3 regions of the Ruania suaedae genome follow, and region 2 is predicted to be linked to each of the others. Evidence: predicted binding sites of a transcription regulator. Region 2 holds the regulator's gene; each other region holds the start of a gene.
What was found. The regulator LexA, encoded in region 2, represses DNA repair genes until DNA is damaged. The targets are predictions, from matches to a motif close to TCGAACANNTGTTCGA.
Positions count from the first base shown of each region.

Region 1: the regulator LexA is predicted to act here: its motif matches at 2,209-2,224, upstream of LQF12_RS14375 (Rv2578c family radical SAM protein).
Region 3: the regulator LexA is predicted to act here: its motif matches at 7,791-7,806, upstream of LQF12_RS01245 (HNH endonuclease signature motif containing protein).

Region 1 is NZ_CP088018.1:3,104,960-3,114,662, forward strand. It holds gene LQF12_RS14365 (MFS transporter) at 1-507, opposite strand, end outside; gene LQF12_RS14370 (DNA-3-methyladenine glycosylase I) at 542-1,111, opposite strand; gene LQF12_RS14375 (Rv2578c family radical SAM protein) at 1,148-2,200, opposite strand; gene LQF12_RS14380 (siderophore-interacting protein) at 2,381-3,223, opposite strand; gene LQF12_RS14385 (MBL fold metallo-hydrolase) at 3,340-4,077, shown strand; gene LQF12_RS14390 (acyl-CoA dehydrogenase family protein) at 4,175-6,229, opposite strand; gene LQF12_RS14395 (TetR/AcrR family transcriptional regulator) at 6,226-6,951, opposite strand; gene LQF12_RS14400 (acetyl-CoA C-acetyltransferase) at 7,070-8,410, shown strand; gene LQF12_RS14405 (3-oxoacyl-ACP reductase) at 8,410-9,703, shown strand, end outside.
Region 2 is NZ_CP088018.1:1,393,970-1,403,672, forward strand. It holds gene dapF (diaminopimelate epimerase) at 1-52, shown strand, start outside; gene LQF12_RS06390 (class I SAM-dependent methyltransferase) at 59-655, opposite strand; gene hflX (GTPase HflX) at 794-2,305, shown strand; gene LQF12_RS06400 (ATP-dependent DNA helicase) at 2,459-4,387, shown strand; gene LQF12_RS06405 (L-lactate dehydrogenase) at 4,384-5,319, shown strand; gene lexA (transcriptional repressor LexA) at 5,339-5,962, opposite strand; gene LQF12_RS06415 (LysM peptidoglycan-binding domain-containing protein) at 6,276-6,701, shown strand; gene nrdR (transcriptional regulator NrdR) at 6,861-7,328, shown strand; gene mgrA (L-glyceraldehyde 3-phosphate reductase) at 7,413-8,465, opposite strand; gene LQF12_RS06430 (DUF5302 domain-containing protein) at 8,584-8,793, shown strand; gene serA (phosphoglycerate dehydrogenase) at 8,893-9,703, opposite strand, start outside.
Region 3 is NZ_CP088018.1:281,414-291,116, forward strand. It holds gene LQF12_RS01220 (sugar phosphate isomerase/epimerase family protein) at 6-890, opposite strand; gene LQF12_RS01225 (HtaA domain-containing protein) at 1,086-3,233, shown strand; gene LQF12_RS01230 (heme/hemin ABC transporter substrate-binding protein) at 3,230-4,333, shown strand; gene LQF12_RS01235 (FecCD family ABC transporter permease) at 4,330-5,427, shown strand; gene LQF12_RS01240 (ABC transporter ATP-binding protein) at 5,424-6,212, shown strand; gene LQF12_RS01245 (HNH endonuclease signature motif containing protein) at 6,261-7,742, opposite strand; gene LQF12_RS01250 (MFS transporter) at 7,964-9,058, opposite strand; gene LQF12_RS01255 (L-rhamnose mutarotase) at 9,189-9,518, shown strand; gene LQF12_RS01260 (enoyl-CoA hydratase/isomerase family protein) at 9,525-9,703, opposite strand, start outside.

The sequences.
Region 1 (9,703 bases), 1.7 Mb from region 2:
CCAGGCCACCAGCACTGCCCCCAGCAGCGGCCCGAGGGTGAGGGCGACGTTCCAGGCGAGAGTCTGCAGCGCATTGGCCGCGGCGAGCTGAGTGATCGGCACCAGGCGCGGGATGATCGCCGATCTCGCCGGGTTGTTGACGGCGCTCGCGGCCGACTGGAGGGCGACCAGCACGTAGAGCAGCCACACCGACTCCAGCGACAGCCACGCCTGCAGGGCGAGCAGCCCGGTCACGACGAACAGCACCGTGGAGGCGCTCAGCGCCACCCGGCGGCGGTCGAACTGGTCCACCAGGGCCCCGCCGTACAAGCCGAGCACCACCAGCGGGACCAACGCGAAGATCCCGAGGATGCCGACCGCGAGGGTGGAGGCGGTGATCGCGTATACCTGCAGGCCCACGGCCACCGTGGTCAGCTGGGTGCCGAGATTGGAGATCCCCAGCCCCCACCACAGTCGCCGGAAGGCACCGATGCGCAGCGGCGCGGTATCGGCGAGCAGGCGGGGCACGAGCCACGAGCCTACGCCTGACGGTCAGGTGCGCTCACTCCACCCGCCAGCAGCCCTGGAGGTGATCGTCGACCATCCCCGCCGACTGCATCAGCGCGTACATCGTGGTCGGTCCGACGAATCGGAAGCCGCGCCTGCGCAGTGCCTTGCTCATCGCGGTCGACTCCGGCGTGAGGGCGGGGACGTCGTTGAAGGTGCGTGGCCGTGCACGTGCGGCCGGGGCGAAGGACCACATGAGAGCGTCGAGCTCGCCCTCGGCCATCGCCTGGACGAGCCGCGCGTTCTCGATGGTCGCGGTGATCTTCGCTCGGTTGCGGATGATTCCGGCATCGCCCATGAGGCGCTCGACATCGTCGTCGCAGAACTGCGCCACCTCCGCGGGGACGAAGCCGGCGAACACCTCCCGGAACCGCGGCCGCTTGCGCAGGATCGTGATCCAGGACAGGCCCGCCTGAAATCCCTCCAGCGCCATCTTCTCGAACAGGGCCCGGTCCCCGTGCAGCGGGAAGCCCCATTCCTGGTCGTGATACCGCTCGTAGTCGGCGTCCGAACCGACCCAGCCGCAGCGGGTGCGCCCGTCGGTTCCGGTGATGAGGGTGTCCATGGGCTCAGCGTAGGGAGGAGCACTGGAGAAGCACTGTCAGAACAGCGACGCCTGCACCGGCCGCGGGTCGACGTGGGCCACGGCCGGCATCGCCGGGTCTCCGACGGCGTCCGGATCCGTCCGCAACGTCCACCTCGCACCACCTTCGGCCTCGTCGCGGACGAACCCGTGGCGACGGCGCAGCCTACACACCCGCTCGGCAAGCCAGTCGCGATACTCGCTGCTGGTGTAGGAGCCGCGCCCGAAGAGCGCCCGGTACTTAGGCACCAGCTGCGGGTACTCCCGGCCGAGCCAGGCCAGGAACCACTCGCGCGCGCCCGGGCGCAGGTGCAGCGGCCCGGCGGTCACCCACGCGCCACCGGCCTCGCGAATGGCCCCGAACAGGTCGTCGAGATGCTGCTCGGAGTCGGTGAGCCACGGCAGGATCGGCATCGCCATCACGGTCGGGCGCAGGCCGGCGTCGGCCACCGCGCGGATGAGTCCGAGCCGGGCCTGTGGGGTGGGCGTGCCGGGCTCGACCCGCTGCTGCAGTTCGGGATCGGTGAACGCCAGCGAGATGCCGACGCCGATGTCGACGTGCTCGGCGGCCGCTTGCAACGCCGGGAGGTCGCGGCGCAACAGCGGGCCCTTGGTGAGGATGGAGAACGGGGTGCGGGACGCCGTCAGGGCCTCGATGATGCCCGGCATCAGCCGGTAGCGGCCCTCGGCACGCATGTACGGGTCGGAGTTGGTGCCCAGCGCGACGTGCTCACGCTTCCAGGACGGCCTGGCGAGTTCGGCGCGCAGCACCTCAGCCACATTGGTCTTGACGACGATCTGGGTGTCGAAGTCGGCGCCGGAGTCCAGGTCCAGGTACTCGTGCGTCTTGCGCGAGAAGCAATAGGAGCACTGGTGGAGACACCCACGCGTGGGGTTGATCGTCCACGCGAACGGCATGTTCGATCCGCCGGGGACCTTGTTCAGGGCGCTCTTGCACAGCACCTCGTGGAAGGTGACGCCCGCGAACTCCGGCGTGGTGACGCTGCGGATCAGCCCGCGCAGTGGCAGCAGCGCTCCGGCATCGGTGGCTTGCTGGGCATCCCATCGCATGGCACCAGTCGAACATACATTCGACGACGATGGCGAGCGCCGACACGCGCAGCGCATCTGCGCCGCCTGCCCGGGGAACTGCCACCGGCCACATCCGCCGGCCCATGACCGGCCGATGGGCCCGAAACTCGGGGTGAACCGCGCGAAGGGGTCAAAGATTCGACCCCTGGGTGCGGGCGGCTACGCCGAGCGGCGCGCCTCCTCGGCCTCCATCTGGGCGACCCACTCGCGCTTCATCGTGCGCCACTGGTCGTCGTTGGTCCCGCGCTTCCAGTAGCCCGAAGCCGAGAGGTCGGCCTTGTCCACGCCGCACTCGAAGCGCAGGAAGGACCGCAGCTGCTTGACCACGTCCGCGTCGCCGTGGACGAAAGCGTGGACCCGGCCGGCGGGGCGGTCGAGCCCGCGTACCGCCGCCACCAGCGCCTCCCCCGGCTGCGATCCCTCGCTGGCCGAGCGGTGGATCCAGGTGACCTCCGCACGGGCGACTGTCAGCACCGGCTGCTCCTCGGCCGGGTCGGCGACCTCGACGAAGGCGTGGACCACCGCACCCTCGGGCATGGCCTCCAGCGTGGCGGCGATCGCCGGCAGTGCACTCTCGTCCCCCACCAGCAGGTGCCAGTCGGCGCCCGGGTCGGGTGCGTACCCGCGCCCCGGGCCGAAGAGCTGCACCTGATCACCCGGTTGCGCGGTAGCGGCCCAGGGCCCGGCGATGCCCTCGTCGCCGTGCACGACGAAGTCAATCGTGGCGTGCCCGGTCTCGGGGTCCCAGGCGCGGATCGTGTAGGTGCGCATCACCGGCCAGTCCTCGGCCGGGATCCGCTCCTTGACCTCCTCCAGGTCGAAGGGTTCGACGACGCTGGTTCCGGGGCGGGGCAGCAGCACCTTGACGTAGGTGTCGGTGTATCCCTCCGGGTCCACCTCCAGCGCGCCGCCGCCCGGTGCGCTGAGCACCAGCCGCACCATGTGCGGGGTGACCCGCTCGTTGCTGACGACCTCGGCGCGCTGCGCCACTCCCTTGGGCACGGGTGCCCTCCTCATCCATCGGCTCGGCGCACCTCGCTCCGGCGCACCGTTCTAAGGTAAGGCTAACCATCTGTGTGCGCAGTGGCCAGTGACGTGGGCGATGCCACACTCGAACCGTGGAGATCTCCGACGGGGTGCTGGTGCTCACCTCACGCACGATGCACACCACCAGTACCGTCCTGTACGAGGGTGGCGACGCCGTCGTGGTGGATCCGGCGTGGCACGCCGACGAGCTCTCGGCCCTGGCCGACCTGCTGGCGGCCCGGGGCCTGGCGGTGAGGCTCGGCTGGGCGACACACGCCCATCACGACCACGTCCTGTGGCACCCGCGGCTGGGGCGTGCCCCACGGCTCGCCAGCCCGGCCGCCGCCCGCGAGGCCGATACCCGTCGAACCGAGATCCGCACCGCGCTCGATCTGCCGGCCGAGCTGCTGGCCCTGGCAGGCCTCCTCGAGCCCCACGACGGCGGCCGGCTCCCCTGGCGGGGACCGCGCGCCGAGATCCTCGTCCACGACGCCCACGCCGCCGGGCACAGCGCCCTATGGCTGCCGGGGCCGCGGGTGCTGATCGCCGGTGACATGCTCTCCGACGTCGAGATCCCGCTGCTGGAGACCAGCACCCCGGAGCAGTACCGTGCCGGCCTGGACCTGCTCGCCCCGTACGTGGAGCAGGCGGAGGCCCTCATCCCCGGGCACGGCACCCTCGCCCGGGCGGGCACGGCCGACTCCCCGGTGAGCAGGCTCGCCGCGGACCGCCGCTACCTGAACCGAGCCGGTGGGGATGATCCGCGGCTGCGCGCGGCGCCGGACTGGCTGCACGAGGCCCACGCGCAGAACCTGCGCCGGCTGCCGTGACCGCAGCGACACGGCAGCGCCGGTCTGCGGCGGCAGTGCCCCGCAGGCCGGCACAGCCGTGTCGGTTCGGTCAGCCGGGCGATGGGGCCAGCCGGCCTCAGCGCTTCTTCTGGCTCTTCTCGCTCACCGGTTCCTGGCCCGCCGCCCGGCGGCGCCGGTAGTACTCGCGCGCCTCACGCTGACGCTGACCCTCGACGCCGGAGCCGATCACCGCACCGACGTGCTTGTCGGTGTACCCGAAGGCCTCCACGAGCGAGCCCGCGTGGGCTCGCAGCCGAGGCAGCAGGCGGTTGATGTAGGAAGTGACCGTGCGGGCCCGCTGGCCGGAGATGCGCCCGTTGATCAGGTACCAGGCCAGGTTCTTCTCGATCGTCACCAGCCCGAACAGATCCCGCAGCCAGGTCATGACCTTGCGGGTCTGGTCGTCACGGATGCCGCCGAGCGCCTCCGTGAAGGCTTCCCACTGCAGCAGCTCGGCGTGAGCCCGGGCCGCCTCGATGAGATCGTGCTGGTGGGAGTTGAACAGCGCCTGCTGCACGTCCGCCGGCGCACCCTTGCCGGCCCGGAGCGCCAGCGCGATCTCCTCGACCATCGACTCCACCCGGTCCTCGAGCAGCTCCCGCTGGGCCTCGGGGTCACGGATCTCGCCGGCGGAGCGGGCCCGCGAGCCGCCGTCCTGGATCGACTGCGCGGCGCGTCGCAGCGGCGTGCGGTGCAGTGTCATGTCCACGGCGCGGTCGGCCACCCACCGCACGGCACCGGCCACGTCCATGGTGGCCATCTCGCGGCCGTAGTCGGTGAGCAGGCGCTTGCCCACGAGCTGCAGCAGGACATGGTTGTCGCCCTCGAAGGTGGCATAGACGTCCATGTCCTGGCGCCAGGTCACGAACTTGTTCTCGGCCATGTACCCGGTCCCGCCGCAGGCCTCACGGGCCTGCTGGATCGTCTCCAGCGCGAGCCAGGTGCTCATCGGCTTGGACGCCGCAGCGAGGGTCTCCAGGTCCTGCCGGTCCTCGTCGGAGTCGTGCTCACCGGAGAAGACCTCGTCGAAGCGCTGCCCGAGCTGGTTGTGCATGAACTGGGCGGCGTAGGTGCGCGCGATGAGCGGCAGCAGCCGGCGCTGGTGCTGCTGATAGTCGAGCAGCACCGTCTCCACGTCCTCGTCGGCGCCGGTGAACTGCCGGCGCTCGTTGCCGTAGCGCACGGCCGTGGCCAGGGCCATCTTGGCGACCACCACTGCGGCACCACCGAGGGACACCCGCCCCTGGACGAGGGTGCCGAGCATGGTGAAGAAGCGCCGCCCGGGGCTGTCGATGGGGGAACTGTAGGTCCCGTCAGCAGCGACGTCGCCATAGCGGTTGAGCAGGTTCTCGCGCGGGATGCGCACGTGGTCGAAGTGCAGGCGGCCGTTGTCGACCCCGTTCAGACCGCCCTTGAGACCGTCGTCCTCCCCGCCGATGCCGGGCAGGAACTCCCCGGCGGCACCGTCCGGCCCGGTCTCGCGGATGGGCACGTAGAACGCGTGCACGCCGTGGTTGACGCCACCGGTGATCAGCTGCGCGAACACCACGGCGGCGAGCCCGTGGTCGGCCGCATTGCCGATGTAGTCCTTCCACGCCCCGCGGAACGGGGTGTGGATCTCGAACTCCTCGGTCTGCGGGTCGTACGTGGCGGTGGTGCCGATCGCGGCCACATCGGAGCCGTGACCGGTCTCGGTCATGGCGAATCCGCCCGGCACGCTCAGGTCCATCGCACCCGGCAGCAGGCGGTCATGGTGCTTCTCGGTGCCCAGGTGCAGGATCGCCGCACCGAAGAGGCCCCACTGCACGCCGGCCTTGATCTGCAGCGAGGGATCGGCCACGACGAGCTCCTCGAAGCCGGCGAGGTTGCCGCCCGGGTCGTCATGCCCGCCGAGCCGCTCGGGAAAGGCCCGGTTGACGACGTCGAGCTCGACCAGGTAGCGCGCCTGTTCGAGCACCCGGTCCCGGTGCTCGCGCACGCTCAGGTTCTCCTGCCGGCGTAGCCGCTCATCGAGCATCAGGTCCCGCACCTGCCGGCGGTAGGTGCCCCACCGCCCGTCGAGCAGGTCGGCCACGACGCGGGTGTCGAGGGTCAGGTCGGACGCCGCGGTGCGGTCCGCTGTGGTGCTCATGAGTGCTCCCGGGAGGATGAGGTCGGGTGGAGGAAGGCTCCGGCGCCACGCCAGAGCCAGTCGGTCACCAGGTCGGCCAGGGTGTCGGCCGACGGGCGATCGTCGGAGGTGTCGGCAGTGCCGGTCGGGTTGTCGCCGAGCCACCTGTCTCCCACGCCCCGGACGAATCCGACGACGCCGACGGCCCATGCGGAGGCGAGGCGGGGATCTGACCCGGCGGCGGCGAGCACGTCGCGCAGCGGGATCTCCACCGAGGCCGAGATGGTGGCCTGGAACAGCGACAACTCAGCGAGCTGGGCGCCACCGCTGCCGGCCGCGCCGTCCCCGGTCCTCGTGATGAAGCGGTAGACGTGGGGGGACCGGGCGATCATCGAGGCGTACACGCCGACCATCGCGCGCAGCCGCTCACGCGGCTCGGAGTCGGCATGGGCAGCGGCGTCGAAGGCCTCGGCCATCTCCTCCAGGACGAGTTCGCCCACCGCACTCTGCAGCCCCGCCTTGTCGGCGAAGTAGCGGTAGACGATCGACTTCGAGGTCTCCATGGCGGCGGCGAGCTCGTCCATCGACAGGTCGGGGCCGGAGTGGTGCACGGCGCGGCGGGCGGCGCGCGCCAGCACGCGCCGGCGCTCGGCCCGATGGGCATCCCACCGGCGGGACCGCCCGTCCGTTCCCTCGTCGGCCGAGTCGCGCCCGGGCCCCGGATCTGCTGTGACGCTGTTCACGTACTCAGAGTATCAGGTACCATGAGTTCTAGACACCTTCCCTGCTGCTGGGAGGCCCGGATCGGGGAAGGATCGAGTCACCGCTCCTGGCATCCACCTACGACCGCGAGGATCACCCATGGCACCGAAGCCCGACCAGAGCAACCCACCCACGGCAGCCGGCACCCGCGCCGCCGTCATCGGCTCCAACCGGATCCCGTTCGGCAAGGCGGGCGGCGCCTACCGCTCGGCCTCGAACCTGGACATGCTCACGGCCGCGCTCAGCGGACTCGTGGCCCGTTACGGCCTGCAGGACGAGCGCCTCGGCGACGTCTCCGCCGGCGCCGTGCTCAAGCACTCCCGCGACTTCAACCTCACCCGCGAGGCCGTCCTCGGCTCCGGGCTCGATGCGCACACCCCCGCCTTCGACGTCCAGCGCGCCTGCGGCACCAGCGTGGAGACGGTCGTGTCGATCGCCAACAAGATCGCCCTGGGCCAGGTCGCCTCCGGTGTCGCCGGCGGCGTGGACACCACCTCCGACGCCCCGATCGTGGTCACCGACCGGCTGCGCAAGACGCTGCTCCAGCTCAGCCGCGCCAAGACGCTCCAGCAGCGCCTCGGCCTCATGGCGCGGTTGCGCCCGGCCGATCTGGCGCCGGTGGCCCCGAACGTGAACGAGCCCCGCACCGGCCTCTCGATGGGTGAGCACCAGGCGATCACCACCCGCCGCTGGGGCATCACCCGCGAGGCGCAGGACGAGATCGCGCTCGCCTCCCACCGCAACCTCGCGGCCGCCTACGAGAACGGCCTCTTCGACGACCTCGTCACCCCCTACCGCGGCCTCGTGCGCGATGAGTCGCTGCGGGCCGACACCACCGCGGAGAAGCTCGCGAAGCTCAAGCCGGTCTTCGGCAAGGACTCCCCGGACGCCTCGATCACCGCCGGCAACGCCACCCCCCTGTCCGACGGCGCAGCCGCGGTCCTGCTGGGCACCGACGCGTGGGCCGCCGAGCGCGGCCTGCCGGTGCTGGCGCACGTGGTGGACGCCGAGTCGGCCGCCGTGGACTTCGCCCGGGGTGAGGAGGGCCTGCTGATGGCCGGCGCCTATGCCGTGCCCCGGCTGCTGGCCCGCCACGACCTGAGCCTCGCCGACTTCGACTTCGTCGAGATCCACGAGGCCTTCGCCTCGACCGTCCTGACGACGATGGCCGCCTGGGCCGACGAGGAGTTCATGGCCACCAAGGTCGGGCTGCCCGCCCTGGGTGAGCTGGACCGGTCCCGCCTGAACGTGGCGGGCTCCTCGCTCGCCGCCGGCCACCCGTTCGCCGCCACCGGCGCGCGGATCGTGGGCACCCTGGCCGCCCTGCTGCACCAGAAGAAGCTGAACGACGACGGCGCCGGCTCCTCCGCCCCCGTGCGCGGGCTGATCTCGGTCTGCGCAGCCGGCGGGCAGGCCGTCGCGATGATCCTGGAGGCCTGATGAACGACACGTACCTGGACCTGGTCAACTCCGGAGCCACCAAGCAGGTGGCGAAGAAGCTCGGCCTGCCGAGGCCGGCGCGGCTGCGGCGCACCGACACAGACCCTGCCTCGGTCGACAGCCCGCTGCTGCCCGGGGACGACGTGTTGCTGCTCGGCACCGGCCCGGAGGCGGACGCGGTGGCCGAGGCCCTCCTGGCCTGGGATCTGGACGTGCACCGCACTCTCCCCCAGGGCAGCATCGGGGCGGTCGTGCTCGTGCTCACCGGCCTGGAGCACCCCGAGCAGATGAGCTCCGCCGCCCTCGGCCTCGGCGGCGCCCTGCGCTCGCTGGCCCCCAGCGGCCGCGTCGTGACCCTCTCCCGGCCCGCCGAGGGCGCCGAGCCGCAGGTCGCGGCGGCCCGCCACGGCGTCGACGGCTTCCTGCGCTCGGTCGCCAAGGAGTTGCGCGCGGGCGCCACCGGTAACGGGATCGTGGTCTCCGACGGCGTGGCCGTGGACGCGCCGAGCGTCACCGGAGCGCTGCGCTTCCTGCTCTCGGCCCGGTCGGCCTTCGTCTCCGGCCAGTTCGTGCATGTCACCACCCCCGACGGCGCAGCCCCCGCGGACTGGACGCGTCCGCTGGAGGGGAGGGTCGCCGTCGTGACGGGGGCCGCCCGCGGGATCGGGTCCTCGATCGCCCGGGTGCTCGCACGGGACGGCGCGCAGGTGATCGGGGTGGACGTACCGGCCGCCGGCGAGCAGCTCGCGCGGGTGATGAACGAGGTGCGCGGGACCGCGCTGCAGCTGGACATCACCGGCGAGAACGCTGCTGCACGCCTGATCGAGCTGGCCCGCGCCCGGTACGGCCGGATCGATGCCGTGGTGCACAACGCCGGCATCCTGCGCGACAAGCTGCTGGCCAATATGACCCCGGAGAAGTGGGACGCGGTGGTCGCGGTCAATATCGCCGCCCAGTTGCGGATGAACGACGCACTGCTGACCGCGGCAGCGTCGTCGGACCTGGCCCCGGACGGCCTCCGGCTGGTCTCCCTGGCCTCGACGTCGGGGATCGCCGGCAACCGCGGACAGACCAACTACGGCTACACCAAGGCGGCGGTGATCGGGATGACCCGGTCGCTGGCCCCGCGGCTGGCCGAGCAGGGCGGGACGGCGAATGCCGTCGCCCCCGGGTTCATCGAGACCGAGATGACGGCGAAGATCCCCCCGGTGCCGCGCCAGATCGCCCGCCGCGCGAACTCCCTGCAGCAGGGTGGGCTACCGGTGGACGTAGCCGAGGCCATCGCCTTCCTGC
Region 2 (9,703 bases):
CGTGGAGCTGGCCGGACCGGCCGAGCTGGTGGGGCGCGTCACGCCGCTGTAGCGGGCCTCAGGCGCCGCGGACCTGCAGCACCCGGAAGCCCTTCGCGCTCGCGACGCGGTCGGCCGTCAGCCCGAGCTCGGCCGTGATCCAGCGTTGCAACGAGTCCGAGCCGAGGTTCTTGGCCACCACGAGGTGGGCCAGCGCCCCGGGACGCAACCGGGGCAGCCAGGTGCGCAGCAGCTTGTGCAGGGCGGGCTTGCCGATCCGGATCGGAGGGTTGGACCAGAGCGCGTCCAGCCGCAGGTCCGGTTCCGCGCCGAGCAGGTCCTCCGGTCGCCACGCCTCGACCCCGTGCCCCGCCCCGTTCAGCCGGGTCAGCTCCAGTGCACGCTCGTTGACGTCGACGGCCAGCACGCGGGCGCCGGGGCTCGCCTGGGCCAGCGCCAGCGCGATCGGCCCCCAGCCGCAGCCGAGGTCGAGCAGGATTCCCGACGGCGGAGGGTCGCCCACGGTCTCCAGCAGCACCGTGGTGCCGGGGTCGAGCCGTTCGGCCGAGAACACGCCGGAGTCGACCTGCACCGAGGTCCGGGTGCCCCGCAGGGTGACGGTGAGCGTGCGCCGTCGGCCGGGTCCCTCGGGTGAGGTGAAGTAGTGACTGCTCACGAGCGTCCACCCTACTGACGTCACCTCCCTGCACGTGCCGGTGCGCGGCACCTCCGACGTGTGCTCTGGGTGAAATCCCTTGGCCGCCACGCGCGCAGGTGGGATCGTAGAGGATCGCTTCCTGATCGAGAGGACACCATGACCGAACCTTCCGCCCGCACGACCCCGCCGCAGCCCGGGCCCTCCACCGAGGACCGCGCGCAGGACGTCGTGGCTCGCATCCTGGCACGGGCGGGAACGGCCATCCAGGCCACCGATGACGAGCACGGCTCCCACGGCGGTGATCAGCTCGACCTCGACGAGCGCGCCGCGCTCCGGCGGGTCGGAGGGCTCTCGACCGAACTCGAGGACGTCACCGAGGTCGAGTACCGGCAGCTGCGGTTGGAGCGCGTGGTGCTGGTCGGCCTGTGGACCCGCGGCACCGCCGAGGCCGCCGAGGTCTCGCTGCGCGAGCTCGCCGCCCTGGCCGAGACGGCCGGTTCGGAGGTCCTCGACGGGCTGTTGCAGCGCCGCTCCGCGCCGGATCCGGGCACCTACATCGGGTCGGGCAAGGCGGCAGAGCTCGCCGACGTCGTCAAGAGCACCGGCGCGGACACGGTCATCGTCGACTCCGAGCTCGCTCCCTCCCAGCGCCGCGCGCTGGAGGACGTGATCAAGGTCAAGGTGATCGACCGCACGGCGCTGATCCTCGACATCTTCGCCCAGCACGCCAAGTCCCGTGAGGGCAAGGCGCAGGTCGAGCTCGCCCAGCTCGAGTACCTTCTCCCGCGCCTGCGCGGCTGGGGTGAGTCGATGTCGCGCCAGGCCGGTGGCCGCGCCGCCGGCGGTGAGGGCATCGGCTCCCGCGGGCCAGGTGAGACCAAGATCGAGCTCGACCGGCGCCGCATCCGCACCCGCATGTCCAAGCTGCGTCGCCAGATCGCCGGGATGGCACCGGGCCGCGCCGCCCGCCGGAGCTCGCGTCGCACCGGAGCCGTGCCCTCGGTGGCGATCGCCGGGTACACCAACGCCGGGAAGTCCTCCCTGCTCAACCGGCTCACCGGAGCCGGGGTGCTGGTGCAGAACGCCCTGTTCGCCACCCTGGACCCCACCGTCCGCCGGGCCGAGACCGAGGACGGGCGGCTGTTCACCCTGGCCGACACCGTCGGATTCGTCCGGAACCTGCCCACCCAGCTGGTGGAGGCCTTCCGCTCCACCCTGGAGGAGGTGGGCGAGGCCGACGTGATCGTGCACGTGGTCGACGCCTCCCACCCCGACCCCGAGGGCCAGCTCACCGCCGTGCGGGACGTGCTCCGCGACATCGAGGGTGTCACCGACATCCCGGAGATCGTCGCCCTGAACAAGGCTGATCTCGCCGAACCGGAGACCATCGCCCGGTTGCGCACGCGGGAGCCGCGGGCGATCGCGGTCTCGGCCCGGACCGGCGCCGGCGTGGCGGAGTTGCAGGCGAGGATCGCCGAACTGCTGCCACGGCCCGCCGTCGAGGTCGATCTGCTGGTGCCCTACTCCCGCGGTGATCTGCTTCACCGCGCCCACACGGCCGGCGAGGTGATCTCCATCGATCACCTGGCCGAGGGGACGCACCTGGTCGCTCGGGTGGACGAGGCGCTCGCGGTCGAGCTCGACGCGGCTGCCCGCGCTGCCTCCTGAGGGTCCACAGCCGGTCGGTCGCAGTCGGCCCGGGCGGGCCGCACGCGCTACCGTCGTCGGGTGGCTGCTGAGGTGAGGACCGCGACCGACGGGTCGGGCGAGACCGCGACTGCGCATGCCATCGACGCGGTGCTCGACGCGGTCGTGGAGTCGATGGGCGGTGCACGCCGGGAGGGGCAGCACGCCATGGCGCGCGCGGTCGCCGACACCCTCGACGACGGCGCCCACCTGCTCGTCCAGGCCGGGACCGGGACGGGCAAGTCGCTCGCCTATCTCGTGCCCACCCTCGCCCGCGCCGTCGGCTCCGGCCAGCGTGCCATCGTCTCGACCGCCACCCTGGCGCTGCAGCGCCAGGTGATCGGGCACGACCTCCCGCTCGTGGCCGACGCGCTGGCCGAGCACCTTCCCCGGGCCCCCGAGGTCGCCCTCCTCAAGGGCTGGCACAACTACGTGTGCAAGCACAAGCTGGCGGGCGGCTACCCCGAGGACGAGGAGGGAACGCTGTTCTCGGCCACGGAGGCGGCGCCGTCGGCGGCGGAGGAGCACCCGGGGCAGGCGGCGGTGGACGACTCGCTCGGCACCCAGGTGGTGCGCCTGCGCGAGTGGGCCGCCGAGACCGAGACCGGCGACCGCGACGACCTGGTGCCCGGCGTCAGCGAGCGGGCGTGGCGGCAGGTCTCGATCACCTCGATGGAGTGCCTGGGGCAGAAGTGCCCGCTGCTGGCCGAGTGCTTCCCCGAACGCGCGCGCACCGCCGCCCGGGAGGCGGATCTGGTCGTGACCAACCACGCGATGCTCGGGATCGCTGCCTCCGGCTCGCCCAAGGTGTTGCCCGAGCACGAGATCCTCATCGTCGACGAGGCGCACGAGCTCGGCGACCGGGTCACGGCGCAGGCGACGGTGGAACTCTCGGCCGCTGTGGTCGAGCGCACCGCCCGGACGGCTCGCCGTCACGGCGGCATCGCCCTCGCCGGGATGGACGACGCCGCCGCCGAGCTGCGCACGCTGCTGATGCAGGTGCCCGAGGGCCGGCTGCCGGCGGGTCTGCCCTCGGAGCTGACCGGCGTCGTGCGCTCGGTCGCCGACGCCGCACGCGAGGGTATGTCCGCGATGAAGGGCGAGGGCAAGGGGGAGGCCGCCGGTGGGGTGACCATGGCCAAGAGCGCGCTGCTGGTGCTCTTCGAGGTGGCGGACCGGCTGCTCTCGGACCGGGTGACCGACAAGACCGATGTGCTCTGGTGCGAGCGCGGCCGCCGACCGGGGGAGGCCTCGCGACTGATGGTCGCACCGCTGGACGTCGCGGGACCGATCGCCGGCGAGCTGCTGGCCGGACGCAGCGCCGTGCTGACCTCGGCCACCCTCGCCCTCGGTGGCACCTTCGAGGCCACTGCCGGCGCGCTGGGCCTGCGCGCCGGCAGCTACCGCGCCGAGTCGGTGGCCTCGCCGTTCGACTACGGCCGGCAGGGGATCGTCTATGTGGCACGGCACCTGCCGCCGCCGGGACGGGACGGGACGGACGAGCGCGTGCTCGACGAGATCGAGGCACTGGTGGCCGCGTCCGGAGGCGGCGCCCTCGGGCTGTTCTCCTCACGCCGCGGCGCGCAGCTCGCGGCCGAGGCGATGCGCGAGCGGCTGGACACACCGGTCCTGCTGCAGGGCGAGGACGTGCTGCCGACGCTGGTGCGGGAGTTCGCGGCCGATCCCGCCGCCTCGCTGTTCGGCACGCTCTCGCTCTGGCAGGGGGTGGACGTCCCGGGGCAGTCGAGCCGGCTCGTGCTCATCGACCGCATCCCCTTCCCGCGTCCCGACGACCCGGTCAAGGCGGCCCGGGCCGAGGCCGTGGCTGCCCGCGGCGGGAACGGCTTCATGGCCGTCTCGGCCACCCACGCCGCGCTGCTGCTCGCCCAGGGCGCGGGCCGGCTGATCCGCTCGACATCCGATCGTGGGGTGGTCGCGGTGCTCGACCCGCGCGTGCGCACCGCACGCTACGGAACCTTCCTCACCGCGAGTCTGCCGCCGCTGTGGCCGACAACCGATCGTGACGTGGTGCTGGCCGCCCTGCGACGACTGGCGTCGTCGTGAGCGCGGGCGCGGGCACGATCGCCGTCGTCGGAGCCGGTGCGGTGGGCGCCACCTACGCCTATGCGGCTCTCATGCACGGCGTGGCGCGGCGGGTGGTGCTCTACGACGTCGACGGAGCCAAGGTGCGGGCGGAGGCGCTCGACCTGGCACACGGGATCGAGTACGTGCCGATGGGCAGCGTGGAGGGATCGGACGAGATCGACATCTGTGCCGGCGCGGATCTGGTGGTGGTGACTGCGGGCGCCAAGCAGCACCCCGGGCAGAGCAGGATGGACCTGGCCGGCACGACCGTCGCACTGATGCGGACGCTGCTGCCCGGCCTGGTCCGGGTTGCTCCCGACGCCGTCTATCTGATGGTCACCAATCCGGTCGACGTGGTCACCTACGCCGCCCAGCAGATCTCAGGACTGCCACCGGCCCGGGTCCTCGGCTCGGGCACCGTGCTGGACTCCTCCCGGCTGCGTTACCTCGTCGCGACCGCCTGTGGTGTGGCCGTGCGCAACGTCCACGCCTACGTCCTCGGTGAGCACGGGGACTCGGAGGTCGCGATCTGGAGCTCGGCGACCATCGGGGGCGTGCCCGCTCGTGAGCTCCCCGAACTCGGTGCGTCGGTGCGCGACCGCCTCGCACGGGAGGTGGTCGAGTCCGCCTACCGCATCATCGAGGGCAAGGGCGCCACCAACTACGCGATCGGTCTCGCTGCCACCCGCATCAGCCAGGCCATCCTGCGCGCCGAAGGTGCCGTGCTGCCCGTCTCCGGCCTGCTGGAGGGATACCACGGGATCTCCGGGGTCTGCCTCTCCGTCCCGTCGGTCGTCGACGGCACGGGTGTGTCCCGTCAGCTGGAGATCCCCCTCGATGACGCCGAGCTCGCGGCACTGCGGGCCAGCGCGGACTCGGTCCGGGAGACGGCGCGGCGCTGCGGGCTCTGACTGCCGGCCGGCGCCGTGCTCAGAGCGAGCGCAGCACGCTCACGACCCGGCCGAGGATCTCGGCGTCGGTGCCGTCGATCGGGCTGTAGGCGGGGTTCGCGGGGAGCAACCAGAGCGCCTCGGACGTGCGCTTGAGGGTCTTGACGGTGGCCTCGCCGTCGATCATGGCGGCGACGATCTCACCGTTCTCGGCCACCTTCTGCTGCCGGACCACCACCCAGTCGCCATCACAGATGGCGGCGTCGATCATCGAGTCACCGACCACCTTGAGCAGGAACAGGTCACCCTCGCCGACGAGCTGGCGGGGGAGTGCGAAGACGTCCTCCACCGCCTGCTCGGCGAGGATGGGTCCGCCGGCGGCGATCCGGCCGACCACCGGGACGTAGGTCGCGCGCACATCGGCCTGGCCACCGTCGTGCAGGGTCAGCTCCTCCGGCTCCGCCGCGACCTCCTGTGCGTCATCGGGGTGGATGATCTCGATCGCACGGGTGGAGACCGGGTCCCGGCGCAGGTAGCCCTTCTTCTCCAGCAGGTGCAGCTGGTACTTCACCGACGACGGGCTCGCCAGTCCGACCGACAGGCCGATCTCCCGCATCGTCGGCGGGTAGCCCTTCTTCTCGAGGCTCGTGCGGATCGAGTCCATGATCTTGCGTTGACGCGGGCTGAGCCCGTCCGGTCCAGGACGGTCCTTCGGGTCTGATTTCGCGCGGCTCACGGCGTCCTCCAAGGGGCCTCGGGTCTCGACGGTGGAGTCGATGTCGGTGGTCGGTGGTGTGCTCTCCAGAGTCGATGTTCACCCTACGGCGAGCGTCGCAGCATCGGAAACATCTGTTCGACTGGCGTGTCGACAACTGTCGCACATGCGTGCTACGGTCGCAACAGATGTTCGACGAACGAGTGTTCGATGCCAGCTGGCTCGAATTGCTCCCGAGAGCACGATCGAGAGGAGAGCGCAGATGAGCGCCCTTGCCCTTCCGACCCCGGAGTTTCGCCCCGCCCCCGCCCGTCCCCGCCACCTGGTGGCGGTACCGGAACTCGTGCCGGCGCCCCCAACGCAGGATGCGCGGTCGTCGGCTGACGCCGCCACCGGCCCTGCGCGGCTGACGCGCCGCGGGCAGGTCGTCCTCAGCCTGCTGGCGTTCGTCGCGGCGGCCGCGCTCGGGTCGGCGCTCGGTCTCGCGCTTCCTGCTGACGAGTCCGCACCGGCTGCGGTGGCGACGGTCACCGTCGGTGCCGGCGAGAGCCTGTGGGTGGTGGCCGAGGGCGTGGCCGCGCCGGGTGAGGATGTCCGCCCCGTGGTCGAGCAGATCATGGCGCTCAACGGACTCACGGACTCGACCGTGCACACCGGCCAGCAGCTGAGCGTGCCGGCGGCGGGATGACGTCGTGCCCGTGACGGCCCGTCCGTGGCGGTCCGCCCGTGCCTGCACGCGGACGGCCGGGTCCTGTCCGCCGCTGCCCAGATCTAGTAGTTACACTAGTGTGACTGCCGCAGATCTTGGGTTCTTGCGGCCTCGTCTCGACGAGAGGTATCCCGACCGGTGCACTGTCCGTTCTGTCGCCACGGCGACTCGCGCGTGGTCGATTCGCGCACGGCGGACGACGGCGCCTCCATCCGCCGCCGGCGGCAGTGCCCTGAGTGCGGGCGGCGGTTCACGACCGTCGAGAGCACGAGCCTGAGCGTCGTCAAGCGTTCCGGTGCCGTGGAACCGTTCAGCCGGGACAAGATCATCGCGGGTGTGCGCAAGGCCTGCCAAGGCCGCCCGGTCTCCGATGACGATCTCGCCCTGCTCGCCCAGCAGGTCGAGGAGGCCGTCCGCTCGACCGGCGTGGCCGAGGTCGACGCGCACGAGGTCGGCCTGACGATCCTCGGCCCGCTCCGGGCGCTGGACGAGGTGGCCTATCTGCGCTTTGCGAGCGTGTACCGGTCCTTCTGCTCGCTGGAGGACTTCGAGGCAGCGATCACTGCGCTGCGAGAGGACCGGGCGCAGGCCCGGTCCCTGCCCTGAGACGGCCGTCGGTGGCTCGGGAGGGGAAGCCCGGGCCACCGACGGCGACACCCCGGGGAGGCTCCCGGCGGCGCGGTGCCGGGCTCAGAGCCGGCTGGACCTGTTCGCCCAGATGTTCACGCCGCCGTCGTGAGCGTGCTCGTCGATGGCGGCCAGTTCCTCGCGCGTGAAGTCCAGGTGGTCCAGCGCGCCGAGCGTGTCATCGAGCTGGTCCACGCTGGAGGCCCCGATCAGCGCGGTGGTGATCCGTGGGTCGCGGAGCACCCAGGCGATGGCCATCTGCGCGAGGGTCTGGTTGCGTCGCTCGGCGATGGCGTTCAGCGCCCGGATGCGGGCCAGGTTCTCCTCGGTCAGGAACGAGGTGCGCAAGGGCCCCTCGCCCGCTGCGCGCGATCTCTCCGGGATGCCGTGCAGGTACTTGCGGGTCAGCATCCCCTGGGCGAGCGGCGAGAAGACCGCGGCGCCGAGGCCGACGTCGTCGAGCACGTCCAGCAGGCTCTCCCCGCTCCCGTCCGGCTCCTCGACCCACCGGTTGATCATCGAGTACGAGGGCTGGTGGACGACCAGGTCGAGACCGATCCGGCTCGCCACCGCCATCGCCTCACGGGTCCGCGCCGCCGAGTAGGAGGAGATGCCTGCATAGAGTGCCTTGCCGGAATCGATGGCGCTCTTGAGCGCGCCGAGCGTCTCGTGCAGCGGTGTGGTCGGGTCGAAGCGGTGGCTGTAGAAGATGTCGACGTAGTCGACCCCCAGCCGCCGCAGCGAGGCGTCGAGCGAGGCGAGCAGGTACTTGCGCGAGCCGCCCTCACCGTACGGGCCGGGCCACATCCGGTATCCGGCCTTGGTGGCCACGACGAGCTCGTCCCGGTGGGCCCGGAGTTCGCCGGTGAGGAGCCGGCCGAACACGGTCTCGGCGGCACCGGGCGGGGGCCCGTAGTTGTTGGCGAGATCGAACTGGGTGATCCCGCGATCGAAGGCGTGGAGCACGATATCGCGCTGGGTCTGCAGGGAGCGGTCCGTCCCGAAGTTCTGCCAGAGTCCGAGGGAGATGGCCGGCAGGTCGAGGCCGGACCGGCCGCAGCGGCGCCACGGCATCGAGTCGTAGCGCGAAGGTGCGGCGTGATACGGCGTCGTCATGCCACGATGCTATTTCCCTGGTGGTAGCCGAGCATCCGGTGCACGCTGGGGGAGGGCCGAGTACCGCCGTCCGGGCCCGGGCCGACCGGCCCCTCAGGGCGCGACGACAGGAGGACCTGTGGCACACGCACCGCATGCAGAGGAGGCCGGCGCGCCCGAGCGGGAGGATCCGATGGCAGCGGCCAAGGCTCGGATGCGCGAGGCGCTCGACCGCAAGGCCGAGCGTGACCACCCGAGCGCCCAGGGCGCGCGCAACACCGGCCAGGTGCACGGACCCGAGGTCGAGGGCAGCGGGGGTCGGCGAGTCTTCCGCCGCAAGTCCGGCTGACCGACCAGCTCCCGGGCCCGGCGTGGGTCCGGGAGCGTGCGTCTGTGCGTCTGTGCGTCTGTGCGTCTGTGCGTCTGGGTCTGTGTGTCTGTGTGAGTGTCAGTCCTCGGCCCCTGGACGCAGCGCGCGAACGCGGATCGTCGCCTCCATGGCCTCCAGCCGGGCGATCGTGTCCGCCGGCAGGTCGCTGCCGACGTCGGTGACGACGTAGCCGGTCGAACCGGATGTGCTCAGGGTCTGACGCTCGATGTTGACCCCCGCGCTCGAGAGCGTCTGGTTGACCGCCGCCAGCACGCCCGGGACGTTGTGGTGCAGGTGCGCGATCCGCAGCGTCTCCTGATCGGGCCGGTCCAGAATGAGGGCGGGCAGGTTCACACTGAGCGCTGTGGCCCCGTTCTCGAGGTAGTCGCGCAGCTTGCCGGCCACGAACGTGCCGATGTCCTGCTGAGCCTCCTCGGTCGACCCGCCGACATGCGGGGTGAGGATCACGTTCGGCAGGTCCCGCAGCTCGGAGTCGAACGCGTCGCCCTGGCTCTTGGGCTCGTGCGGGAACACATCGACCGCGGCACCGGCGATGCGGCCCTCGAGCACCTCCCGGCGCAGCGCGGCGTAGTCCACCAGGAACCCGCGGGAGAGATTGAGGAAGATCGCGCCGGCCTTCATACGACCGAACTGGCCGGCCCCGAACATCCCGGCGTTCCCGGCGCGGCCGTCGACATGGAGCGTCACCACGTCGGCCTCGTCCAGCAGCGCGTCCAGGCTGGGCATCCGCCGTGCATTGCCCAGCGCCAGCTTCTCGGCGGTGTCGTAGAAGATCACCCGCATGCCGAGCGCCTCGGCCACGACCGAGAGCTGGGTGCCGATGTTGCCGTAGCCGACGATGCCCAGCGTGCGGCCGCGCACCTCGTGG
Region 3 (9,703 bases), 1.1 Mb from region 2:
GGGTCCTACCAGGCGTCCAGGTGCCGGTGCTGGGCGCCGGGCGGCGGGGTGTACTCGGTGCGATCGGACTCGTCCAGGTAGGTGCGCGCGAAGGTGAGGGAGGCGCGCAGGTCCTCGATACGTTCGGCGGCCGTCCGGGCGCGCCTGGTCTGGATCTCGATGACGACGTCACCGCGGTAGTCCCGGCGGGTCAGCTCGCGCAACAGCTCCCGGCAGGGCTGGTCCCCGCGGCCGGGGACGAGGTGCTCGTCCATCATCGAGGCCGTTCCGTCCGCCAGGTGCACATGCGCCAGGCGGTCGGCGAAGATGTCGAGCAGGTCGAGGCTGTTCTGCCTGGCCACGGCCGCATGGGAGACGTCGAGGGTCACCTGGTCGTAGTCGTGCTCGGTGGGGTCCCACCCCGGCAGGTAGGCCTTCATCTCGCGGTTCGCCCCGCGCCAGGGGTACATGTTCTCGACGGCGATGGTCAGGTCGTCCTCGGCGTTGACCTCGCGTACGTGCTCGGCGAACCCGCGGGCGTACCGGTACTGCCACCGGAACGGCGGATGGACGACGACGGTCGGCGCGCCCAGTGCGCGGGCCAGCTCGGCGGTCCGGTCCAGCTTCTCGCGCGGGGAGGGACCCCAGACCCGTCGCGAGAGCAGCAGCGTCGGGGCGTGCACGCTGGTGACCGGCAGGTCGTAGCGGTTGCTCAGCCGCTCCAGATGCGCGACATCCTGGCTGGTCGGGTCGGACCAGACCATGAGCTCGAGACCGTCGTAGCCGAGTTCGGAGGCGACCTCGAAAGCGAACGGCGTCTTGCGCGGGTAGACGCTGACGCTGGAGAGGGTGACCGGGATGCGTCTCGTCGGCTCCGCGGCGGACGTGGGGTCCGGTGTGTCGTCAGCCATGACTCTCAGCGTAGACCCGGCACCTGGGAATCGCCTGAGCGTGAACTCGGCGAACGATCGATGTCGACTTTCATGACGTTGGCTTTGCGTATTACGGAGCGGGCTGTATAAGGTGAGCCTGCCCTAACTGAGGCAAACCTTAGTGAGTGCGCGGGCTCTCCGCGTGCTCGTCCCAGCGATCCATCCGGAGACGTCATGCCCCCATCTGCCGTCGCGCGCGGTCGCGGCCTTCTGGCCGCCCTGCTCGCGTTCGTCCTGACTGCGATCGGTGTGGCTGCGGCGACACCCGCCGCCGCAGCCACCACCGGAACCGTCACCGGTGCGTCGATCTCGTGGGGCGTGCGCGCCTCCTTCGTGAACTATGTGACCGGACCCATCGCCCACGGCTCGATCGAGACCGACGGGGTGGACGAGTCCGGCGGTGTCTTCCACTGGAGCGGCGGCTCCGGCGTCGTCGACGTCGACGCCGGGACCGCGTCGGCAGGGGCGACGGGATCCGTGCGCTTCAGCGGCCACGACGGCCAGCTCGACCTGACCGTGGCCGACCTGCGCGTGGAGATCGACGCCGACGGCGCGTTCCTGGTGGCCGACATGACCTCGAAGGAGCTGGGGGCTCAGGAGGCCGAGTTCACGCCCGGCGTCGCGCTGGCTGCCCTCGACACCGCCGCGATCACCGTCGGTGCCGACGAGGTGTCGGCGTCGGGAGCCTCGACGACGTTGACCGCCGAGGGGGCCGCCGCTTTCGCCGGCTTCTACGGGGCCGGCGAGTCACTGGACCCGGTGACGTTCACGCTCCCGTACACGCTCGACCAGCCGACTGAGGAGCCGACGGAGGAGCCGACCGAGGACCCGACGGAGGACCCGACTGAGGAGCCGACCGAGGAGCCGACCGAGGACCCCACTGACCCCGCTGAGCCCACTGAGCCCAGTGAGCCGACCGACCCCGTCGACCCCTCGGACGAGGACCTCGCGCTCGAGGTCAGCGACGGAACCCTCAGCTGGGGGATCAAGGAGTCGTTCCTGTCCTACATCCAGGGGCCGATCGCCGATGGCTCGGTCCGGACCACCGGCGGCGTGACGCGGGACGGCTCCGTGTTCAGCTGGACCGGCGGCACCGGGGTCGCCGACGACGAGGCGCAGACGGCGCTCGTGTCCTACCCCGGCGAGATCCGGTTCACCGGGCACGGCGGACTGCTCGACCTGACGATCTCCGACGTCCGGCTGCGTCTCGACGGACCCGGCGAGGGCACGATCGTCGCGACGCTCGCCTCCAAGGCTCTCGGCTCGGGAGAGTTCGAGACCTACGTCGGCGTCGACCTCGCCGCGCTGACCTTCGACCCCGACGCCCTCACGCTGGACCCCGTCACCGCGCAGCTCTCGGCTGGTGCCACCGGCGGGCTCCGGCTGGACGATGCCGCGAGCGAGCTGACCACCGACGGCGCCGAGGCCTTCGCCGGCTTCTACGAGGCGGGCTCTGCGCTGGACCCGGTGAGCGCCACCGGATCGTTGGCCGCGGCCTCCGAGCCCACGGAGGTGCCTGAGCCGACTGTGCCCAGCGTGCCGACTGTGCCCAGCGAGCCCACGGAGCCGACAGGACCGGCGGCCGGTGGGGGCCCGGGTGGCGACCAGGCACCCGGCGACGACCCCGTGGGTGGCGGCCGAACCGCAGGTCAGGACGAGGTGGAGGAGCAGGTCTGCGTCGCCAACGCAGTCTCCGGCGCCTCGCTCACCTGGGGCCTGAAGTCCAGCTTCCGCAGCTACATCTCCGGTGGCATCGCCAATGGTGGCTGGGACGTGAGCGGCCCGATCTCCGACGTCTCCGGTGGCTGGCACTGGTCCGGCGGGTCCGGCAGCATCAACACCGAGACCCTCACCGGGACCGTCTCCTTCGGTGGCTCGCTGCACTTCACCGGTCACGACGGTGTCCTCGACATGACGGTGAGCAACCTGGTGCTGCGGGTGACCGGACCGACCAGCGCGACCCTCCACGCGGACGTCACCTCCAACGACATGGAGGGCAACACCGACTCCTACCCGGGTATCGCGTTCGCCTCGCTCACCTTCCCGGCCGCTTCGGCGTCGGGCGGATCGGTGGACGTGAGTGGCGCGAGCGCCACGCTGACCACCGCGGGGGCGGAAGGGTTCGCCGGGTTCTACGAGGTCGGTACCGCGCTGGACACGCTGTCCTTCGAGCTGCCGGTCGGCGGCGCGGTGGAGTGCTCCGCAGCCTCCGGCACCCTTGCGGAGACCGGTGTCGATCCGGCCGCGGTGATCGCGGTCGCGGGGGCGATGCTCCTGCTCGGCTCGGTGCTGCTGGTCGGGCGCCGGGAAGCGCGCCGGTGAGACGACGTTCTCGCCTGGCTTCGGCCGTCGTCCTGGCTGCGTTCGCCCTCTCCGGGTGCACCGCAGCCGGGACGGCGGCCGGGCCGTCGGCCGACCCGACGAGTCCGGCGCCCACCACGGCCTCCCCGTCCCCGACCGCCACGGCCGAGGCGAGCACTGATCCCGGCCCCGACCCGCGGTCGCTGCGCGGGCCCGCCACCGCCGCCGAACTTGCGGAGATCGAACCGGTGGCGGGCGCCGCGTCGCCACAGCTGCCCGTGACCTCCACCGGCGTCGACGGCGTCGAGGTCACCATCGAGGACACCTCCCGCCTGCTCGCCCTCGACCTCTACGGCACCCTGACCGAGACCGTCGTCGGACTCGGCTTGGGCGAGAGCCTCGTGGGCCGATCGGTGTCGAACACGGAGAGCTCCCTCGCCGACCTACCTGTCGTCACCCAGAACGGCCACGAGCTCAGCGTCGAGGCGATCCTCGGGCTGGACCCCACCGCCGTCGTCATGGACACCACGCTGGGGCCACCGGAGGTGCCCCAGCAGCTGCGGGCCGCCGGGGTGCCGGTGCTCGTGGTCTCCTCCGAGCGCGGGGTGGACCTGATCGCCGAGCAGATCACGGACGTCGCGGGGGCGCTGGGCGTGCCCTCGGCCGGCGCCGCGCTCGTGGAACGCTTCGAGTCCGACCTGGCCGAGGCCGAGGACTATGTCGAGCGGCTCGCCGGCGAGTGGGACCCGCTGCGGATGGTGTTCCTCTACGTGCGGGGAACCGGCAGCGTGTTCTTCGTGATGGGCGACGGGTCCGGCGGTGACGATCTGATCGAGCACATCGGCGGGACCGATGCCGCCACCGACAGCGGTGTCACCGACATCGCGCCGGCGACCGCGGAGGCGGTCATCGCGCTCGAGCCGGAGGTCATCCTGACGATGACCGGCGGGCTGGAGTCCACCGGTGGTGTGCCGGGCCTGATCGAGCGACCCGGGATCGCGCAGACCACCGCAGGCGAACACGAACGCGTGGTCGACATGTCCGACGGCGACGTGCTCTCGTTCGGGCCGTCCTTCCCGGCCGTGCTCACGGCCCTGGCCGACGCGGTCTACCAGCCGTGACGACGACGGCCCGCCCGCTCGGACGGTGGGATCCCGCGCTCGCCGAGCATGACGGCGAGCGGGCGCCTGAGGAGCTGCCGCGCCGGGACTCCCGGGCGGTGGTGACGGGGGCGGCGCTGCTCCTCGCGCTGCTGGTGCTGTGCGTGCTGTCGCTCCACCTGGGGCAGTACCGCATCCCGCTCGCGGAGGTCGCCGACAGCATGCTCGATGCCGTCGGTCTCGGGGACAGCCTGGCCTCCCCGGCCGACGGCGTGCTCTGGGACGTGCGCCTGCCGCGCATCCTGGCAGGGCTGCTCGTCGGCGCCGGGCTCGGGACGGCGGGGGCGATCACCCAGGGATTGTTCGGCAACCCCCTGGCCGAGCCCAGCGTCGTCGGCATCACCTCGGGCGCCGGGGTGGGCGCGGCAGCGGCGACGGTGCTCGGCTCGGCCGCCACGATGACCGTGGCCGTGCCGGCGGCTGCCTTTGCCGCGGGCATCGCCACCACGATGCTGGTGTGGGCGCTCGCCGGCTCGGTGCGCGGCGGCGGCACGGTGGCGCTCGTGCTCGTGGGTATCGCCGTCAATGCGGTGGCCGGGGCGGCGTCGTCCTTGCTGATCTTCCTGGCCGACAGCACCAGCCGTGAGGCCGTGGTGTTCTGGCAGCTCGGCAGTCTCAACGGGGCGATGTGGTCCGATGTACGCATCGCCGGAGGGCTCGTGGCCGTGGGCCTGGTGTGGGCCTTCTTCCTGGCCTCCGGGCTCGACTCGCTCGCGCTCGGTGAACGTGCCGCCGTCCACACCGGTCTGGACCTGCGGGCCTTCCGCGTGCAGGCCGTGCTCGTGGCGGCGCTGCTGACGGCGGCCGCCGTGGCCGTGGCCGGCATCATCGGCTTCGTGGGCCTGATCGTCCCGCATCTGCTGCGCCTGGTGGTGGGGCCGCGCCAGCGCTACATCCTGCCGCTGTCCGCCCTGGGTGGTGCCGTCCTCATCGCCGGTAGCGACCTGGTGGCCCGGACCGCCGTGCCCTTCGTGGACCTGCCGATCGGAGCCCTGACCGCCGTGGTCGGGGGCCCGGTCTTCTTCCTGCTGCTGCGGGCCCGGATCGCGGCATGAGCAACACCTCAGCTCCGTCCCTCGTGGTGGAGTCCCTCGTGGTGGACCGGGGCTCGCGGCGGGTGCTCGAGGGCGTCGGCTTCCACGCCGCGCCTGGCACGGTCACGGCGGTGATCGGCCCGAACGGCAGCGGCAAGTCGACCCTGGTGGGTGCGATCGCGGGCGACGTGCCCGTGGTGAGCGGCACCGTGCTGCTCGACGGCAGCCCGGTGCCGTCCCTGCGCCCGTCGCAGGCGGCCCGGCGGCGCTCGGTGTACACGCAGGAGACGAGCGTCTCCTTCGACTACCTCGGCGCGGAGATCGTCGCCCTCGGTCGGCGGCCGTGGCGGGCGCAGGAGAGCGCGGCCGGTCGTGAGGCGATCGTGGCCGCGGCGCTCGCGCAGACGCAGATGTCGGCGGCCGCCGGGCGCCGGGTGCTGACGCTCTCCGGAGGCGAGCGGGCCCGCGTGCAGCTGGCGCGCGTGCTGGCCCAGGACACCCCGGTGGTGCTCCTGGACGAGCCGACGGCGGCCCTGGACCTGCGCCATCAGGCGCTGGTGCATGCGCTCTGCCGCGAGGTAGCGGCCGCCGGCGGCACGGTGCTGGTGGTGCTGCACGATGTCGACTCGGCGCTCGCCGTGGCCGACCAGGTGCTGCTGCTCGATCAGGGACGCCTGGCCGTGTGCGGCGCCCCGGAGGAGATCACCGCGGGGCACCTGGAGCGGGTGTACGGGCACCCGGTCGACATCGTCACCCACCCGATCGACGGCCGCCGGCTGGTGCTCCCGCAGCGCGCACCGCGCTGAGCACAGATCAATCACGGCCACTGCGCACCACCAGGTACCTGCCGAGGTTCACGCGAGCTGCGGCGCTCCATCGGGTAAGACAGGTTGGATGGGTGGCGGTTCCCAGTCGGAGTCGGCGCAGGGCGGCGGGTGACGACGGCTCACCGGAGCCCCATCCGGGCCGGTGAAGTGCCAATGGTCGTGATGACGGCTGATCGCGATCTCGCGCTGGTGCACCCGATCATGGTGGAACCAGCACAGCAGGATGCCGTGGTGGGTGTCGGTGGCGCCGCCGCGGCTCCACCAGAGGCTGTGGTGCACCTCGCCCCATCCGGGCGGTGCGGCGCATCCCGGAAAGGCGCAGTGCCTGTCCCGGGCGGTGATCGCGGTCGTCTGGGCTCGGTTGTGCAGGCGCTGGGCACGGCCGACGTCGAGCGGCTGGGAGTCGGACCCGAAGACCACGCGGGTGAACTCCGATCCACACGTGAGGCGAGCGAGCTGGCCGGGGCTGAGGGGGGTGCCGTCCTCGAGGGCCGCGGGTTCGAGGCCGATCATGGCCCGGTGGTCGATCCGGGCGACCAGCGTGGTCCCGTCGGGCACGTCGCCGCTGCGGGCGCCTGGCCGGCGGGCGCCCTGCTCGGCCCCCTCGCCTGGGTCATGCTCGCTGCCCGGTGTCGTGCGCTCAGGTGCACTCGCGCCGGTGTGCTCGGTGTGCTCGGCGTGGTCTGTCGCCAGGCGGTGGAGCGTGTGCGCATCGACGGTGACGGTGGTGTGCGGTCGGATCCGGGCGCCCGGCTGGAGGGAGCCGGAGTCGAGGGCGAGATGGGACAGCGTGATGAGGGCATCGGCCAATCGTGCCGACGGTGTGCGGTCGTCATCGACCACGGGCACCCCCACGATCGCTTCCAGCGCGACCCTCAGGGCAGCGCCGTTCTCGGGCGTGAGCCACCCGTTGATGGCGAATCCGTCGAGGGTCTCGGACACGAACAGGTGCTGCTTGGCGGCGTCCTCGACCCAGTTCCGGTCGGCGGCTTCCGGGTCGGCGCGGATGGCCCAGGCCTGGAGCGCGCGGCGGAAGCGGTCGGCATCGAGGACGGCGGCCTGGGCGACGAGGAAGGCCTCGCCGATCTCCGGATCCGCCAGCGTGTCGATCAGCGTGGAAGTCCTGGTGCAGTGCTGAGCCATCAGGGCGGCGTGATCGGCGCTGATGGCACCGGCGGCGAGCGCCGCTTCGGTGGCAGGAAGGTGCTGGTGCAGGTTCTGAGCGGTGCGGATGCGGGCACGGGTGGGTCCGAGCCGGCGGTCGGTCCGGTCGGCCCACCAGGTGGGCAGGCTGCGGTATCCCGAGGCGGCCCAGGTGCCGTCGGCCTCGACCGCGACGGTCAGGTGATGGGCGAAGGCCTGTAGTCGCCGTTCGATGTTCTCGACGCTCTCGACCAGCCCGGTGAGGCGCCCGGAGGGGAGATCGTGGAGGTCCGCGTCCATCAGCGCTTCCAGCTCGCGACCGACCTGTTCCAGTCGGCCCTCGAGCTGGTCCGCGGTGGCGGTCACGGAGGCCTCCTCGGGTCGACGGCGGGTTCGGGATCGTGCTTCTCAGCGTAGTACGGATGTTCGTATGGATCAAGACTTTTCGTTGCAATCACGGGAAAAAATCCGGATGGGGGTTGTGGACGAAGGTGCATCGGCCACGGGGCTGTGGATAGCCATGGCGCGGCGCTCGCTGTCGTGCGCCGGTGCACCGGTCATGCACCGGCCGGCGCCGACCGGTGTAGTCAGCGCAGCCGCGCGGCGGCGGCGACCGCGGCGGTCGCCATCAAGACGCTCGACCCGGCCAGCGCCACCTCGAGCGAGGTGAGCGTGAGCAGCCCGCTCACCGTGATGATCCCGAGCGATTGCGCCGTGCGCAGCAGCGCGAACACCTCGGCCCGGCGCAGTGGGGGCGCCAGCCGATCGAGCGCGAGCGAGTAGTGGGTCCCCAGTGGAGCGAGAAGCGCTCCGACAAGTACCGCGCCCAGGAGGGTGGACCACAGCGCAGGCCCGAAGGCGATCAGGACGGTACCGATCGTCGTCACCAGCAGCTGGAGCACGACGATGCCCTGGCGGGAGGTCCGGTTCCGGACGCTCACCCAGACGCCTCCCGCCACGGACGCCAGGCAGAGCGTCGTGGCGAAGAGAAAGCCTGCGGCGGGGTCCAGGCCGAAGCGGATAGCCAAGGACACAGCCCCCACCTCGATCCCTGCCACCGCGGCCGACCCGGCCATGGCGCACCAGAGCCAGAGCCCGATCTCCGGAGTGATGAGCCCGGGGCGCCTGCGCGCCGCGGGCCCGGCCGGTTCCGCCGCATGCGGCGCTGCTGCGTCCGTCGACGAACGCGGCGCCGGTGGCAGGAGGGCCAGCGAGCCGGCGCCGAGAATGCCGAGCGCGAGCACGGCCGCGGGCGCCGAGACCGAACCGAGGAGCGAGGCGAGCGCAGGGGCGCTGACGAACACCACCTCGTTCATGGTCGCCGCGATACCGAGGGCGCGCGGCAGCCCCGCGGGCCGGACCACGGTGTTCAGTGCCGTCCGCATATGACCGTAGGCGGCGCCGCTGACCACCCCGGCCAGGGCCGCCGCGGCGATGAGGAGTGCGAACGGCAGCTGCAGATGTGACAGCAGCGCCGTGGCGATGAGGGCGAGCGTGCGGATCGCCACCAGCAGCCGCACAGCTCCGGTGGTGCTGAATCGACGGCTCATACGCGTGACCGGTACGGCGCCGATCACCTGCGCGCCCGTCATGGCCAGTACCATCGCCGCACCGCTGTCCGCCGTACCCGTCAGCGGTAGCGCGAGCAGCGCGAAGGCGATCGGGGCCGCGGCCTGCGGCACGGAGAAGCTGGCGTAGGAGAACAGCCACCGGGCGAGCGCGGTTCGCGAGGTGCCGGGTGATGCAGTGACGATGCTCTCCTCCTCACCGATACACCCGAGCGCTGGTTCCGGAAACGATACGTTGGCTCACATGCAGATCGCTCTCCACTCCCGCATCAAGCCCGGCCACGAAGAAGCCTACGAGCGTGACCACCAGGCCATCCCCGAGGGGATGGTCGAGGAGTTCGCGCGCCTGGGCGTGCACGACTGGAAGATCTGGCGCAGTGGCCGGGATCTCTTCCACCTCGTCGAGTGCGACGACTTCGAGGCGGCCATGCGCGAGCTGGAGCACAGTGAGCCGAACGCGCGCTGGCAGGAGTTCATCAACACCCATCTGGACGGCTTCGCCAGCTTCGGCGAAGGGCCGACGGCCACCAGCGTGCCGCTGGTGTGGACGTTGCAGGACCAGCGGCGGTCCTGACGCCACTCAGAACAGCGCGAGCACCTCGGCCGGGTCGACCTCCTCGAGCGAGGCGTGCCGCCAGCGCGGCTCCTGCCCCCGTTCGATGAGGACTGCCCGCACTCCCTCGATGAAGTCACCGGCCCCGGCGCCCCGCATCAACCCCGTGCCCAACCGCAGGTCCTGGTCGAGCACGTCGGCCACGG